Regions from separate parts of the Neobacillus sp. B24 genome, predicted to be linked through region 2. Evidence: riboswitches for the same ligand, from Rfam matches in the RefSeq annotation. Region 2 holds a riboswitch; the other holds the start of a gene.
The links. A riboswitch is a leader RNA that binds a small molecule or an ion and turns the genes downstream of it on or off. The one in region 2 is predicted to bind glycine.
Positions count from the first base shown of each region.

Region 1 (8,043 bases), 2.1 Mb from region 2:
GATGGCTTATTCATTATTGAACCACATTCAAGGAAAAAACGGAAGTCGATGGGCACAATTTGTACGGGAAACAGGAACAGATCGTATGTTGATAGTAGCGATTGATGCAGCGAAGTTTACTCACAAGGCAATGATATGTACGTTTTATGGGGACGTTTTGGTGAAACCATTTGAGTTTGATGCTTCCCTGACGGGACTTGAAAAGGTTAAAGAACATATTCAAACAGAAAAGAATCGGCTTGGGATGAAGGAGGTTGTGGTGGGGGTTGAAACCACAGGGCATTATTATGAGGATTTAGTTCGACGTTGTCATTCTGAAGGCTATCATGTTCGCATCTTGAATGCAGCTACTACTGCACAGGAAAGGCAAGCTCTTTTGAATTGGTCCAAAACGGATAATCTAGATCTGATGGCAATTGTTCAATCTATTATTAATGGCCGAGGGACATCCAGTGAGTTGTCTTCAGGATCTGTACACAACTTGCAGAAATTAACGCGTGCCCGTCGGGCGCTTGTGGGGGAAAGGACATCGACCGAAAACCTGATTCGGGTATATATTGACCATATTTTTCGGGAGTTCCAGGGGAAAAGTATGTGGATAAATGGGAAGCGCGAACATGTCGAACCTTTCTCGAAGTTATTTGGAAAAGCACCACGATATTTTATGCGCCATTGCCTTCATCCAAGTGATATCCTTACCCTTGGAGAGAAGGGATTACGTGAACTTTCCATACGGGAAAACCTGAAGCTCAGGGATAAATCGATTCAAATACTGCTTGAATTTGCACAGAATTCAATCTCGCAACCTAAAGAGCTTTTGGAAATGGAACAATTTCTTTTGATTCAAAAACTTGACCAATTAGAGCTTTTAGATAAGCAGATTCAATTGCTAGAGAGGAAAATCGAAGATATATTTGTTCAAACTGAAGGAGCAGTCATTCTTAGCGTTCCAGGAATAGGAGTTGTAACGGGGGCTGAATTATACGCGGAAATGGGCGATATATCTGATTTCGACCATGCAGGGCAATTAATTAAAATGGCGGGGACAAATCCAATTGTGAAGCAGTCAGGGGGTAAAAGACCTTCATACTATGGCGTTTCTAAACAGGGAAGAAGAACTTTCAGGAACGTTACTTATCAAGTTGGAAGATCCCTAGCTGTTAATAACCCTGAGATGAAACAGAAATATTTGGCCTTTAAAGAGCGTGGAAAGCACCCGGGGCAAGCATATATTGCTTTAGGAAACCGAATGATCCGTTTAGCCTTTTCAATGATTAAGCATCAATCGCTCTATCAAACAAATCAACCAAACTATGTCTTAATTGATGAAATAACAAAAAAGATTCATAGCCCAAATGTAAGATGCTTTTATGAAAAGTTTGTCGTATCAGCTGTTAATAAATCAGCGTAAACCAGAAACAAGATTTTTAACATGTGGATAGCTCTGCATAAATTATATTGTCATTTAATCAGCTATGTTCCTAAGTTTTTCTTTACAATTGTGCATAACCTAAACCCTTTTTAACTGTTAATTAAGCTTTAAAAACAAAGTGGAAAGAACAATCTCTTAGAAATATTATTCCTTTACAAATGGGGCTCCTCTAGGACGTTAGATCACATTGAACTTCGTGCCTGAGGCTCCAGACCTCGAGTGACAGCGTTATGGATCTTGTCCTACAAGTACGAATAATACGTGAAATCTAAGTTTAGATTTACTAGGCGGTATCCTCTGTAGGATGAAAATTCAAGATCCCTTCACGTTCTAGAGGGGCCCTATTATAATTCTGTGATAGTCGACTCTTCAAAAAAATGGATATTGGGAGTTCTAGTTTAGGTCGGTCTTTTTTTATAAAAAATTATGTTTGACTTATTAGCCATTATACGCTGTCACATCCCGTAATTTGTTGGCAATTGATTAACATTTTCCGGGAATGACAGGCACTTTTAATTAGGTGTGCCAGGTACTTGTTATAATTAAAGAACCTTATTCTTTTGTCTTAGGCCAATTTCAACTTCCAATTCACCACTGGCAACCTTGTCAAGGTGCCACCACCATTCTTCAAGAGGCTCGGTAGAGAGAGAAAAGTCATATACTTTCCCGATATGTTTAACCATTTCTTCTACATGTTCAAGAAGTTTTAAGTCATATTTCATAAGAAGTACACGTTCTTGTAACGACATTTTTGATGATTCTTTGTTCAATCTGCTGCGGCGATGCAACATATCGATTGTTTCAAATGGACTTACCTTAATATCAGTAACATCCTCACCATAATATTCAATATCTTTCAAGAAGTCCATTACTGCCACACCTCCTTCATTTTACCGATATACCTATAACCTTTTCTTTCGTCTAAATAATGATTGTACCTATCAGCAATAATTGCTGTTTCAATGATACCATTTTCACCTATAATAACAATCCAGGCGTTCCCATCAGCAAAAACGAAGTAATTTTGGTTAAAGCTTTCTTTGAAATAAATATAAATATCATTTTCTTTATCAGTAAGTAAATTCATAATTAACGTTATATAATCCTGCATCTCCCAATCATAGGGAACGTGTTGGCGGTTCTTCCGTTTTGATAAATGATATTTGTCCTTTCCTGTTTTCCATGTTAGCCCATTTTGTTCTAAAGATATGAGAATGGCTTTAATTTGATTCTTTAGTGTAACGTCCAAATTATTACACCTGCCGTTGTGACTATTTATTTAAGATGTAGAACTTCTTTAAATTATGAAATTAAATATAGTTATTTCTTAAAAAAATGAACCCCATCGTTGGTGCCTAGACCTTCCTGTTTAACTGAAACGGCGTAATCCAGTTTTCTTCCTTTAGGCGGGTGGATTCCAATTGTAATGTACCAATTCCACGTCTGCTCTCCGCTTTTTTTGCCAATGACTCCACTTAACGTAAAACCAGGCGCAAGCAGCTCACTAGGCAGATTTTTAACGTAATACGTACAATTTGTTTTCAGTTCGTTCAGTACTACGGTTGTCCCAATGATGGTGGTGACTTTAAAGTGGCTTTCTATATCTTCTATACATTGGCTGAATTCTTGATTGATTCTCTCCACATCTTGTTGGAAATTCCAGTCAGCGTGGTGAATCCGGGGGAAGTGGCCTAATACTAGGCGATACAGGACTTTTTCGCAGATTTTAAGATTAGCAATTGCTTCAGAAGTATATTGCTCGACGGTCGAAAACCAAGAGGTACCAACCCGCTTATCAAGCCAGCGAACAAATTTTTTCAATTGATACAGGAAGTTTTCTACGGATTTTTGGTCTGGTGAAAATTTGATGTGATCGGGATAGAAGGAATAAATGAAGTCTTCCCAAAATGAAGGCTGGCACTGTTTCCACGAAGGGGGACAATCATCTTCCAAATAACTAGCCATATACATGGACATGACACGGAGGAATTCATTGCGGTTTTTGTCAGAAGGTTTTTCACGCTTATAGGCAATAAAATCTTTGCCGTAGTATTCGAAGAGTCCGCGGTATCGCATTTGAAACTCGGAGCTAGTGGCTAGATCCATCAGCATTTTTTGCCGTTCCTCAGGATTCGCAAAGTGATGGACGCGCATACTAACTTCCGGCCCGTTTTTACTACGGATATCCTTTATTTTCATTTTGTTTGACATAAAACGAAATCAACTCACTTTCAATATTTTTGGAAAAAATAAGAGAGGTCTGAATGGGGATTCTTAGAAGTCTTATTAATAGCATAGCGCATATTAATGTCGGAATATGGTGATAATTTGTATATTTTGTGAATCTTTGAAAGGATTATTAGAAAAAGTTAAGCCGGGTACGAAAAAAGGTGCTAGTCACGTCCCGCAACTTGTCGATACGTACTCAACATTATTTCGGGCGGTGACAGACACTTTTTTTGTATACATTATTGAGGGCAGATACGTACCTTTGGGTGCCTGCCACTGCCCAAAGGAGGGCAGCCATCTTAGTAGAATTTTCCTGCCTTTGAAATACTAATAGAGCAAGCAATATATTTCTCTGAATAAGAGTTTAATTGGATTTTTATTTATGTGGTTGACAAAGTAATTCACTACTACTAAAATTAAAAAATATTTAGCAATAGTTAATAGAATTTAATCATAAGCAGGCTATGATTGCTATGGATCACACTATAGCAGGAGCAGCTTCTGGAGAGATCGCAAGTATTTTGCGGCGCCGAAGGGTTCACAATCTCAGGCAAAAGGACAGAAGAGTACTGAATATTTATTTTTTGTGCTCATTATATTTAGCATGACAAATATTATTTGTTATTCTTTTGGAAAAGAGATTGGATATCCTCCAATCTCTTTTTTTATTGGTTTAACTAAAATATTTAATAAGGGGGAGTCAGGATTGGCACAACAAGAATTAAAGAGGGATTTATCAAATCGTCATGTTCAACTAATCGCAATTGGCGGCACCATTGGTACGGGATTATTCTTAGGATCCGGTAAAGCCATACAATTGGCAGGTCCATCCATTATCCTTGCTTATTTAATCGTAGGAATCGCTGTTTTCTTTGTTATGAGGGCGCTTGGAGAACTTCTGTTGTCTAAAGCGGGTTATCAATCCATTACAGACATTGCTGAAGACTATCTTGGACCTCGGTTAGCGTTTGTAACCGGATGGACCTATTGGTTTTGTTGGATTATGACTGCTATGGGTGATGTGATTGCAGTAGGGATTTATGTCCAATATTGGTTTCATATTCCACAATGGATACCAGCGCTCATCTGTTTGATGATTTTACTGGGACTCAATCTACTAACTGTAAAACTTTTTGGAGAATTGGAATTTTGGTTTGCTTTAATAAAGGTCATCACGATTCTCGCATTAATTGTCATTGGGATTATATTACTGGTGATGGGATTCAAGACAGCTCAAGGTATGGTTACGCTTAAAAATATTTGGGAACATGGGGGGCTTTTTCCAAACGGAATCTCAGGGTTCTTACTGTCGTTCCAAATGGTTGTATTTGCATTTGTCGGTGTGGAATTAGTAGGTGTATCGGCAGCGGAAACATCCAATCCAGAAAAAAATATTCCATCGGCTATAAATAAAATTCCTTTAAGGATTCTATTTTTCTACGTCGGCGCGCTTATTGTCCTTTTAACTATTAACCCATGGACGGAATTGAATGCAGCAGAAAGTCCCTTTGTTAAAACGTTTAGTTTAGTCGGAATACCGATTGCAGCAGGAATCATTAATTTTGTCGTATTAACTTCAGCAGCTTCTGCTTGTAATAGTGGAATGTTTTCAACAAGCCGTATCCTATATAGTTTAAGCAATCATAAGCAAGGACCTTCTAATTTTGCAAAACTAAATAAAAATCATGTCCCAGGTAACGCATTATGGATCTCCACGCTTGTTCTATCGGTGGGAGCCCTTTTGACCAAACTTGTTCCGGAACAAGCTTTTGGAATCGTGACGACTGTTAGTGCTATTTGTTTTATTTGGGTTTGGGGTGTCATTCTGGTTTGTCATTTAAAATATAAGAAAACACGTTCAGAATTACAGGCAAAATCAAAATTTAAAGCCCCATTAACACCATTTATTAATTACGTTGTCCTAATCTTGTTTGCCATCATTCTTATTATAATGCTGTTTGCTGAAGCTACACGGTCTGCCCTTTTGTTAACACCTTTATGGTTTATTCTATTATTTACTTCGTATTCATATTGGAACAAAGAAGAAAAAAATATTAAATTATCAGCATAGAATCACCCATAAATTATATCTGAGCCCTTATATGGAAATGCCTACAGGGAGTGGAACCGTACCTTAAGATTGTTGTATAGCTTTGGCTTTGTTAAGATTTACCTGGCAATGCTACCCGAGTCAGAGTAAAAGCAGCAGGCAGCCTAGCGCAATAAATAAAGTTTAATGGCAACCTATAAAGTGCCTGGTCCTATCCGCAAATTGTCGAATCTCTCGACAATTTGCGGGTGGTGCCAGGTACTTTTTTGAGAAATTAGGCTTATAAATTTGATTGTCCACAAAAGCATCCGTTTAGCTGAAGAAGGTTATTCTTGTCCCCATTAGTGAAATTTTTAACAATCTCCACACCGTATTTCAACACTCAGAGTTACAGACCCAAAGAGTTCCGTTTTGAGGTGCATTATTCACCATTTACAAAAGAATTGACACTTAAATTGCGTTATGTTGGACATTATTATAATTAATACTCTATTTTGTTCTAATGCGAAAGGAGATAAAGTTTTGAGTAAGACAAGCAATACTGAAATCATTTTGGAAAGAGTATCTGATGGGTTTTATTCGTTAGATAAAGACTTAAAATTTGAATACATAAATAATGTTACTGAAAGGCTTTTACAAATTAAACGTGAAAAAGTGATTGGACAATATATATATAAAGTATTGCAACACAGTGAAATACAGAAATTTGTAACCCGATATAAAAGGGCGCTATCAGAACAAGAATCTATAGAATTTGAAGAGTATTTTAACAATAGATGGTATGAGATAAGGGCTTTCCCTTCTGCTGAAGGTTTATCCGTATTTTTTAGAGATATTACGAAACAAAAGCAAGAGTATGAAAAAATGAATTATCTAGCTAATTATGATGTTTTAACAGATTTACCCAACCGATATTTTTTTAATAATTACTTAAATGATAAGTTACAATCTCCTGAAGTGTCTATTGCAGTATTATTTTTATCTATGAACAAAATAGAAAAAGTAAATGATACATTTGGTCATGAAACAGGTGACTTATTAATAAAACAAGCAGCAGAACGTCTAAAAATGATTGTAGAACCAATAGGGTTTATTGCTCGTTATTCTGGAAACGAGTTTCTTGTCGCTATGGAATACCGTGATGAGAAGGAGATATCTTGTATTATTGATCAAGTAATGGAATCGGTTTTTAATCCATTTTTTATTAATGGCTTTGAACTAAAAACTTCACTAAGTATCGGCATAAGTCAGTCTCCAAAGGATGGAGATAGCGTAGAATTATTAATGAAAAATGCAGCATTCGCAATGAATAGATCTAAAAAATTCAGAGGAAATAACTTTAAATTCTACTCCTGTAATCAAGATGAAGGAAGTATTGACCCATTAGAGTTGGAGATGGAGCTTAAAAAAGCTATAGACCAAGAACAATTATTTCTCCATTATCAACCTAGAATAAATTTAAATACAGGGAAAATAGTGGGGGTAGAAGCTTTAATTCGTTGGGAACATCCAGAGTGGGGATTGGTTCCACCACGGACATTTATTCCAATAGCTGAAGAAACGGGATTAATATTACCTATTGGTGAATGGGCTTTGAATGCTGCTTGTAAACAAAACAAAATATGGCAAGAACGAGGATTTAAAACAGTTGTTTCTGTCAATTTGTCAGCGATTCAATTTAATCAGCCTAATCTAGTTGATACAATTGAAACTGTTCTTCAAAAAACAGGACTTGAACCACATTTTTTAGAAGTTGAAATTACTGAAAGCATGACGTGTGATATTGAGAGTACAATACTAATGCTACAGCATCTAAAAAAGATTGGTGTTCGCATAAGTATTGATGATTTCGGAACTGGGTATAGTTCTCTAAGCTATTTAAAATATTTCCCTGTAGACATCTTAAAGATTGACCAATCATTTGTTAGAAAACTTCATAACAATCCTAATGATGAAACAATTGTTAAAGCTATCATTTCAATGGCTCATAATTTAAATTTAAAAGTAGTTGCAGAAGGAATAGAAACAAATGAGCAACTTGTTTTTCTGCAGTACCATTTATGCGACGAAGGGCAAGGATTTTTCTTAAGTAAGCCGCTACTAGCCAATGATTTAGAAGAAAAACGTTCTAGGATTGAACAAATTGTTGAAGACAATGGGATCCCTGTGGATCTAAACGAAAAATTGCGGATGAAAGAATATTTTGAAAAAACTAAAAGAGAGTTACAAGATACTGTTCGATTACAACAAGGTATGATTTTTAAGTTTAAAAAAATTAATGATCGATTTATTCATACACTCTGCGATGGGGAATTACTCTACAGATTTGGAT
Region 1 covers NZ_AP035777.1:754,917-762,959, forward strand. The annotation lists gene ACZ43M_RS03620 (IS110 family RNA-guided transposase) at 2-1,411, shown strand; gene ACZ43M_RS03625 (hypothetical protein) at 1,975-2,301, opposite strand; gene ACZ43M_RS03630 (hypothetical protein) at 2,301-2,681, opposite strand; gene ACZ43M_RS03635 (hypothetical protein) at 2,753-3,643, opposite strand; glycine riboswitch at 4,153-4,233, shown strand; gene ACZ43M_RS03640 (amino acid permease) at 4,368-5,732, shown strand; gene ACZ43M_RS03645 (EAL domain-containing protein) at 6,234-8,043, shown strand, end outside.
Region 1: linked by a shared signal. The riboswitch ahead of ACZ43M_RS03640 (amino acid permease) and the one ahead of gcvT (glycine cleavage system aminomethyltransferase GcvT) in region 2 are both predicted to bind glycine.

Region 2 (8,043 bases):
AATTATTAATAAATAAAGGCTCCGGAATCGAATCCGGAGCCTGTTTATATTATTAAGCTTTTTGATACCGTAACACTGGTTTCCGGGCAGCGGTGGTTTCATCCAGACGGCCGACAACAGTAGTGTGCGGTGCTTCCTGAACGATTTCTGGGTTTTCCTCTGCTTCTTTGGCAATTTGAATCATGATATCGATAAACCCATCTAGAGTCTCTTTCGATTCTGTTTCGGTAGGCTCAATCATGATACACTCTTCCACGTTTAATGGGAAGTAGATGGTTGGCGGATGGTAGCCGAAATCGAGCAGGCGCTTGGCAATATCAAGTGTACGCACGCCTAACTTCTTCTGACGTCTTCCGCTTAAAACAAACTCATGCTTACAATGACGGTCAAATGGCAGATCGTAATATTCAGCCAGTCTTCTCATCATATAGTTTGCATTTAATACTGCATATTCGGTAACAGCTTTTAAGCCGTCCGGCCCCATTGAACGGATATACGTATAAGCGCGGACGTTAATGCCAAAGTTTCCGTAATATGGCTTAACACGACCGATGGATTGCGGGCGATCATAATCAAGTACATATTCGTCACCACGCTTGGCAATGACCGGTTTTGGCAGGAACGGAATCAGGTCTTCCTTAACACCTACAGGACCTGAACCAGGTCCGCCGCCGCCATGTGGTCCGGTAAACGTTTTATGCAAATTCAAGTGGACGACGTCAAAGCCCATATCTCCAGGTCTTGCTTTGGATAGAACTGCGTTTAGGTTAGCACCGTCATAATAAACCTTGCCGCCGGCTTCATGAACAATCTCGGCAATCTCTACAATATGCTCTTCAAACAGTCCCAGGGTATTTGGATTGGTCAGCATTAAAGCAGCCGTATCGCCGCCCACAACTCTTTTTAAGTCCTCTAAGTCCACAAGCCCATTTTCGTTTGATTTAACAGTAATGGTTTCAAGACCGGCGACTGTTGCTGATGCTGGGTTTGTTCCGTGAGCGGAGTCAGGAATGATAACCTTTGTCCGTTTTAGATCACCGTTTGCTTCATGGTAAGCACGAATCATCATTAGTCCGGTCCATTCGCCGTGGGCGCCTGCTGCCGGTTGAAGAGTAACCTCATCCATTCCAGTGATTTCCTTCAAATGCTGTTGCAAGTCGTATAAAAGTTCAAGCGCACCTTGAACGGAGCTTTCATCCTGAAGCGGGTGGATGTGGGCAAATCCGTTATAGCGTGCAACATTTTCATTTATTTTTGGGTTGTATTTCATCGTACAAGAGCCTAAAGGATAAAACCCGGAATCTACTCCATGATTTCTTCTTGAGAGAGCTGTGTAATGACGCATGATATCCAACTCGGAAACCTCAGGGAGCTGTGGCTCTTCTTCACGTAAATACCCTTCAGGAAGAAGTCCGTTTACATCTAGCTCCGGCACATCCATTTCCGGGAGGCTGAAACCGACGCGACCTGGTGTACTAACTTCGAAAATCAGTTTCTGGTCTTGATTATGCATGCAGATCCCCCAATTCATTCACTAAAGTATCGATTTCTTCCTTTGTTCTTTGCTCGGTAACGGCTAATAGCATATGATTTGCAAGCTCAGGGTAGTCACGGCCCAAATCATAACCGCCAATGATACCTTTTTGCAGCAGCTGTTGATTGATTTCTTTAACCGGTTTACTTAACTTCACAACAAACTCGTTAAAGGTATGGCCATCATACACCACTTCAAAGCCAGCTTCTTTCAGGGCTGTTTTTGTATAATGTGCTTTTTGCAGATTAGCGGCAGCCATTTCCCGAACACCCTTTTTACCTAGGGCAGTCATGGCTACAGATGCAGCAAGAGCATTCAACGCCTGGTTCGAACAAATGTTAGAAGTCGCTTTATCACGACGGATATGCTGCTCGCGGGCCTGCAGCGTTAACACGAAACCACGGCGTCCCTGTTCATCAATCGTCTGGCCAACTAAACGTCCTGGTACTTTGCGCATTAATTTAGTGGTTACTGCAAAATAGCCGCAGTGCGGACCGCCAAATGCCGACGGGATTCCAAATGGTTGGGCATCGCCAACAACTATATCAGCTCCAAATTTACCAGGCGGTGTCAAAATCCCAAGTGACAGAGGGTTGCTCGACACAACAAACATGGATTTATTCTGATGAATAATTTCTTCCAATTCCTGTAATGGCTCGATTCTGCCAAAGAAGTTTGGATATTGAACGATCACTGCCGCTACATCGTCATTTACCAACCCTTTAAGCGCAGCAGCATCCGTAACGCCATTGTTCACAGGTACTTCCACTACTTCAAGATACTGACCCTTCGCATAGGTTTTTAGCACTTCTCGGGATTCCGGGTGGACAGCACTAGATACAAGAATTTTCTTCCGTTTCGTATGGCCGGCACTGAGCATCGCTGCCTCGGCAAGTGCTGTGCCGCCATCATACATCGAAGAGTTGGCAACATCCATTCCCGTTAATTCACAAATCATCGTTTGGAATTCAAAAATGGCTTGCAGTTCTCCCTGTGAAATTTCCGGCTGGTAAGGCGTATAGGCCGTATAGAACTCCGATCTAGAAATAACATGATCCACAATTACCGGCATGTAGTGGTCATAAACTCCGGCACCGAGGAAGGAAACATTGGTTTTTAAATCGGCATTTTTTCCAGCCATTTGAAACAGTTCCTTCATTAGGGCTGTTTCCGATTTGGCAGGTTTAATGTTGTATTCACCCTTAAAACGAACTTTTTCAGGAATATCGCTGAAGAGCTCATCAACGGAGGAAACACCTATTGTCTCAAGCATGGCGTTCTTATCTTGTTCAGTCATTGGTAAATAGCGATGTTTCATGTACCTTACTCCCTTCGACTATTTCTTTTCTCTTTTATAAAAAGGTGTTGGAACGACTTTAGCCTTCAAACGCTTGCCGCGAATTTCCACTTCAACCTCAGAATCAAGCGCAGTAAACTCTGAAGATATCAGAGCAAGCCCGATATTTTTCTTCAAGGTAGGTGATTGAGTGCCTGTAGTCACTTCACCAATTAGATTTTCACCCTTGTATACTGGGTAACCATGGCGCGGAATACCTCGGTCAATCATTTCAATCCCAGCAACTTTGCGGGAAAGACCAGCTTCTTTTTGCTTAACTAATGCTTCTTTTCCAATAAAATCCGCTTCTTTATTCAATTTCACGGCAAATCCTATTCCTGCTTCAAGCGGGGAAATTTCCGGTGATAGCTCTTGGCCGTAAAGCGCTAAATTGGCTTCAAAACGAAGCGTGTCACGAGCACCCAAGCCGCATGGAATAACGCCCTCTTCTTTGCCGGTTTCTAGAATGGCTTTCCATAGTTCTACAACATCAGCTGCATTGCAATACACTTCAAAGCCGTCCTCACCGGTATAACCAGTTCTTGAAACAAGGGCTCTTTTACCACCTAAAGTGACTTCTTGCTGAAATTTGAAAAAGCCAATTTGACTTAAATCAGTTTCTGTAAGCTTTTGTAAAACTTTCTCGGCGATTGGTCCTTGAAGAGCGATTTGCGCCGTTTTTTCTGAAAGATTTTCGATGGTTACATCTCCCTCAAGATGTGTCTCAAGCCAGTTATAATCTTTTTCAATATTAGAGGCATTGACAACAAGGAGGTAATGATTGTCCTCAATTTTATAAACCAATAAATCATCGACAGTGCCGCCATTTTCATAGCACATGGCTGTATATTGGGCAGCGCCATTTTTAATCTTTGAAATGTCATTTGTCATCATTTTTTGCAAATATTTTAGGCTGTCAGTACCCTTAACCTCGACTTCACCCATATGGGACACGTCAAACAAACCGGCCTTTGTGCGGACTGCTTCATGTTCTTCCTTGATGCTGGAAAATTGTACTGGAAGCTCCCAGCCGCCAAAATCAATTGTTTTTCCCCCGTATTCCTTATAAACATCAAACAGTGGAGTGCGTTTTAATTCCGACATTTTAGTTCTCCCTTCTTCTTTTAGATGTTCATTATCCACACATAAAAAGATAAAACTCATAAATCAGTTTGTGTTATGACACAAAAAAGGACAGAAAACCCCCTCTACAATAAAAGAAGGTCTCTGTCCTTGCACCTGAAAGTTTACCTAAAATGGCTGTCCCCTTTGGTGGCCGGTCTCCACCGGCGCTCTCCAGAGCTGCGTCCAACAAGAGTTCTTTTGCCTGAGAGATTCACATCTTCTGCTTGCTCCTTCGGCGCTACTAGGTAGTCTCTCCCCTTGTTTTCATTCGCATTTATAAAGTTTTCCATTTTGGTCATACTAATTATACTTAAAAAATAGATTACCTTATTAAAATATTTAAAACTTTCAAAGCTATTATCATCCTACCATTAAACCAATAAATTGAGCAATAACAATTTCGCAAAAGAAAGCGTCTTCATAATAAGCCACAATGATAAGGAGTTGAACTAACATGAATGTTGAAATAGAATTTGATTCTTCCTGGCAGGATGATTTTTTACATAAGATTGACCATGATGGCCCATGGGGGAATTGGGAGCTTTTTAAACTGGCAGTAGATATTGAACAACACTTAATCATTCCTGAATTTGAGGGTCTCCAGGCACCGAAACACCTGCCTAACCTGACACCGCTCCCTCATCAGCTTGAAACCGCCAAGCAAGTCATTGAAAACATGAATGGGAAAGCGATATTGGCCGATGAAGTTGGACTTGGCAAGACCATTGAAGCAGGGTTAATTCTAAAAGAGTATATGATTCGAGGCTTGGTTAAGAAAGTCCTGATTCTCGTACCTGCTTCACTCGTCACTCAATGGGCCCAGGAGTTGAATAGCAAGTTTTTTATTCCGGCCATCACCCAAAGAAAAAGTTATGTGTGGGAGCAATGTGACGTTGTCGTATCATCCATCGATACAGCGAAACGGAACCCGCACCGTGACATTATTTATCAGCAGAACTACGATCTAATTATTATCGATGAAGCACATAAATTGAAAAATAATAAAACGAAAAACTATGAATTTGTCCAAAACTTAAAGAAGAAATTTTGTTTGCTGCTTACCGCAACCCCCATTCAAAACCGAATAGAAGAGATTTTCAATCTTGTTTCCTTGCTAAAGCCTGGACATCTGGGAAGTGAAACGTCGTTTTACGAAAAATATAAACGTGATTCCCGCTCGTTAAATGATGATGAACATTTGAAAGAACTAGTGAACAAGGTGATGATTCGTAACCGCCGGGCAGATACCGGGATTGAATGGACAAAACGCCATGTTGAAACCATTCCAATTGAATTTACGCCATCTGAGCGAGATTTATATGACTGTGTTACTGAATTGAAAAATGAGGGAGACTGGCTGCAAACCAGCAGTTTCTCCGTCATGACATTGCAGCGGGAAGCCTGTTCAAGCAGAGAGGCAGTTTTCTATACATTGAAAAATATGCTCCAAAAACATGAGAATCCAACTCAAGCCTATCAGCAGCAAATTGAATACTTAATTAAAAAGGTGGAGGCTGTCGAAAAAAATTCCAAGGCCGAAAAAGCCCTGGAATTAATCCAGAAGATAGACGATAAGGTGATAATTTTCACAGAATATCGGGCAACGCAATTGTACCTGCAATGGTACTTGAAGCAGCACGGCATTTCATCCGTTCCATTCCGTGGCGGGTTTAAGCGGGGAAAAAAGGACTGGATGCGTGAATTATTCCAAAAGCATGCCCAGGTGCTGATTGCAACAGAAGCAGGTGGTGAAGGAATTAACCTTCAATTTTGCAACCACATAATCAACTTTGATTTGCCATGGAATCCGATGCGGCTTGAGCAGCGAATCGGGCGGATTCACCGGCTTGGCCAGGAAAAAGATGTAATGATTTACAATTTTGCCATTAAGAATACCGTCGAAGAGCATATACTTAAGCTCTTATATGAAAAAATTGAACTATTTGAGAAGGTCATCGGCGAACTTGATGATATCCTAACGAAGCTTGATTTTGGAAATATCGAGGATCACTTAATCGATATTTTCAGCGGTTCCAGTTCGGAAGGTGAAATGCGAATCAAAATGGAGAATTTATCATCAATGATTGAATTTGCTGAGTCGATGAAGAAAGGGGAAGCCCATGCAGCAGCAGGAAATTCGTAACTTTCTGGTTAACTACTTTCAGGCTAATGAATGTCCGATAATTGATAATCATCCCGCCTACTTGACCGTCCAGTTAACAATTGAGATGGACAAAGAATTAATGAACCGGCCGTTTTACTGGCACTACTTAGAAAAGACTGGGGGCATTCCCAACCCGATGCAGCTGACCCTGATTACGAATAAAGATGCTGCCCCTGAAAAATTAAGGGGCGAAACAATCCATTTCGGTTCACCGAGGCTTCATCAAATCTTTGAATCAACCAAGAATTTATCGCGGTACATCCGGCTTTATGAAAACCATGCACATGCCAACCGCCAGACACCGCTTTTACCCTGGCTTTGCATGAACGTAAAAATATCGTACCAGTGCGATCGAAAACGTGATATTTTTAAATCGATTGGCCTGCAATTAATTAATGGTCAAATGGTCGAGAATTTTCATGATGTGTTAATGAAGATCCCTTTGACACCAAAAATCCCTGATTATTCCTTTACCCTTTCACCTTTAGTCAAACCAAAAAGCGGGATGCTCAGGATTGAAAATTATTTAAGAACAACTATCGAGCAGGATGACCATGCTTGGGCCGACGAGGCCAGGATGCGCTGGGAGAAGGATTTAAAGCTGTTAAACCACTTTTATGAGAATGTCGATGAGGAAACGCAAGAAAGCTATGAAACAGAGAAACAGGCGTTAAAGGAGCAATATGAGCCCAAAATTAACATTTCATTTATTAATGGCGGATTATTTTATTTAACTGAAAGAGCGATTTAAAAAAACCCCCAAAATCATCGTATTTTTGATTTTGGGGGTCTTTTTTATGCGCCATCTTTTCTCCGTATTCTTTTGACTTCTGAATAAAGAATATAGGGCAGAATGCCAAACCAACGATACCAAAAAGAAGCTTTCGCCTCTTTTCGCTCCAGTCGCATTCGTTTGCGCTCATCCTTTGGCTGATCTGCATATTTAACAATCGTCTGAGTCATGTATTTAACATAGTCATTTGTTTTCATGGAAACACCACCTGCCTCCCGAATTACATTAAAAGTATGCCCATTTTTTTTCAAAACAAACGACAAATCAATAAACTGTCCATTTGATTAACTTCTTTGTCCTAGTATCAAAATAACCTCTGCCGGTTACCTTTTCACCTGAGGTTAGGTACAAAGTAAACGTAACCCTTTGGCTGGAGCTCGAAGGGGCTTCACTTTGGACATCCACCCATCCCTTTCTATAGGTGATGATGTCCTTAACAGGGAGAGTCCCTTGAGCTTGAAACACTGCCTCCAGCTTTTTCACGGAAGATAGGAAATAATACTCTTCCTGCATAACAATACCCGTCTCATGTGCCAGCTTTCTTTGTGTCAAAGACCTTTCTAACTGCATCGAAAAAAATAATAGAAATAACAAAAGCAAACATAATGTCAACGGATAGGTAAACCCTTTTTCGTTCATGGCTTATTCCCCCAATCAACAAAGGAATAGGCAATTGCCCAATAATTCTTTCCGTTCAGGTCAGTTACTTTGATGTTGACTTGGTTCGTTAAAACTGTCACCTGATAATCGGAAACGTTCTGCAAAAGAATTTCATGCCCTAAAGAATTTACTCGTCTTCGCAGCAGCGAATTATATTTTTCATAATAGATTGTTTCACTATCCTTCGTTAGAATCAAGCGGCCAGATACCACTTCTGCTTTGGAGGCCATGCGGATTTCCTTTTTCATTTGCATACAGAAAACCTCCCACTCCATCTCCTGCAAAGCGTATTGTGAACGATGATTGTTCAAGACTGTATGAAAAATGGGTCCCATATAGAAAGCGATAATCGAAAGAATTGTAAGGGCCAACAATACTTCAATCAGGGTAAAGCCAGTTTCATTCGAGGAGGCCGCACACTTCTGTTTTTG
Region 2 covers NZ_AP035777.1:4,020,539-4,028,581, forward strand. The annotation lists gene gcvPB (aminomethyl-transferring glycine dehydrogenase subunit GcvPB) at 53-1,513, opposite strand; gene gcvPA (aminomethyl-transferring glycine dehydrogenase subunit GcvPA) at 1,506-2,852, opposite strand; gene gcvT (glycine cleavage system aminomethyltransferase GcvT) at 2,871-3,974, opposite strand; glycine riboswitch at 4,096-4,172, opposite strand; glycine riboswitch at 4,176-4,263, opposite strand; gene ACZ43M_RS19985 (DEAD/DEAH box helicase) at 4,450-6,138, shown strand; gene ACZ43M_RS19990 (YqhG family protein) at 6,116-6,910, shown strand; gene ACZ43M_RS19995 (YqzE family protein) at 6,955-7,149, opposite strand; gene comGG (competence type IV pilus minor pilin ComGG) at 7,217-7,591, opposite strand; gene comGF (competence type IV pilus minor pilin ComGF) at 7,588-8,043, opposite strand, start outside; gene ACZ43M_RS20010 (hypothetical protein) at 8,012-8,043, opposite strand, start outside.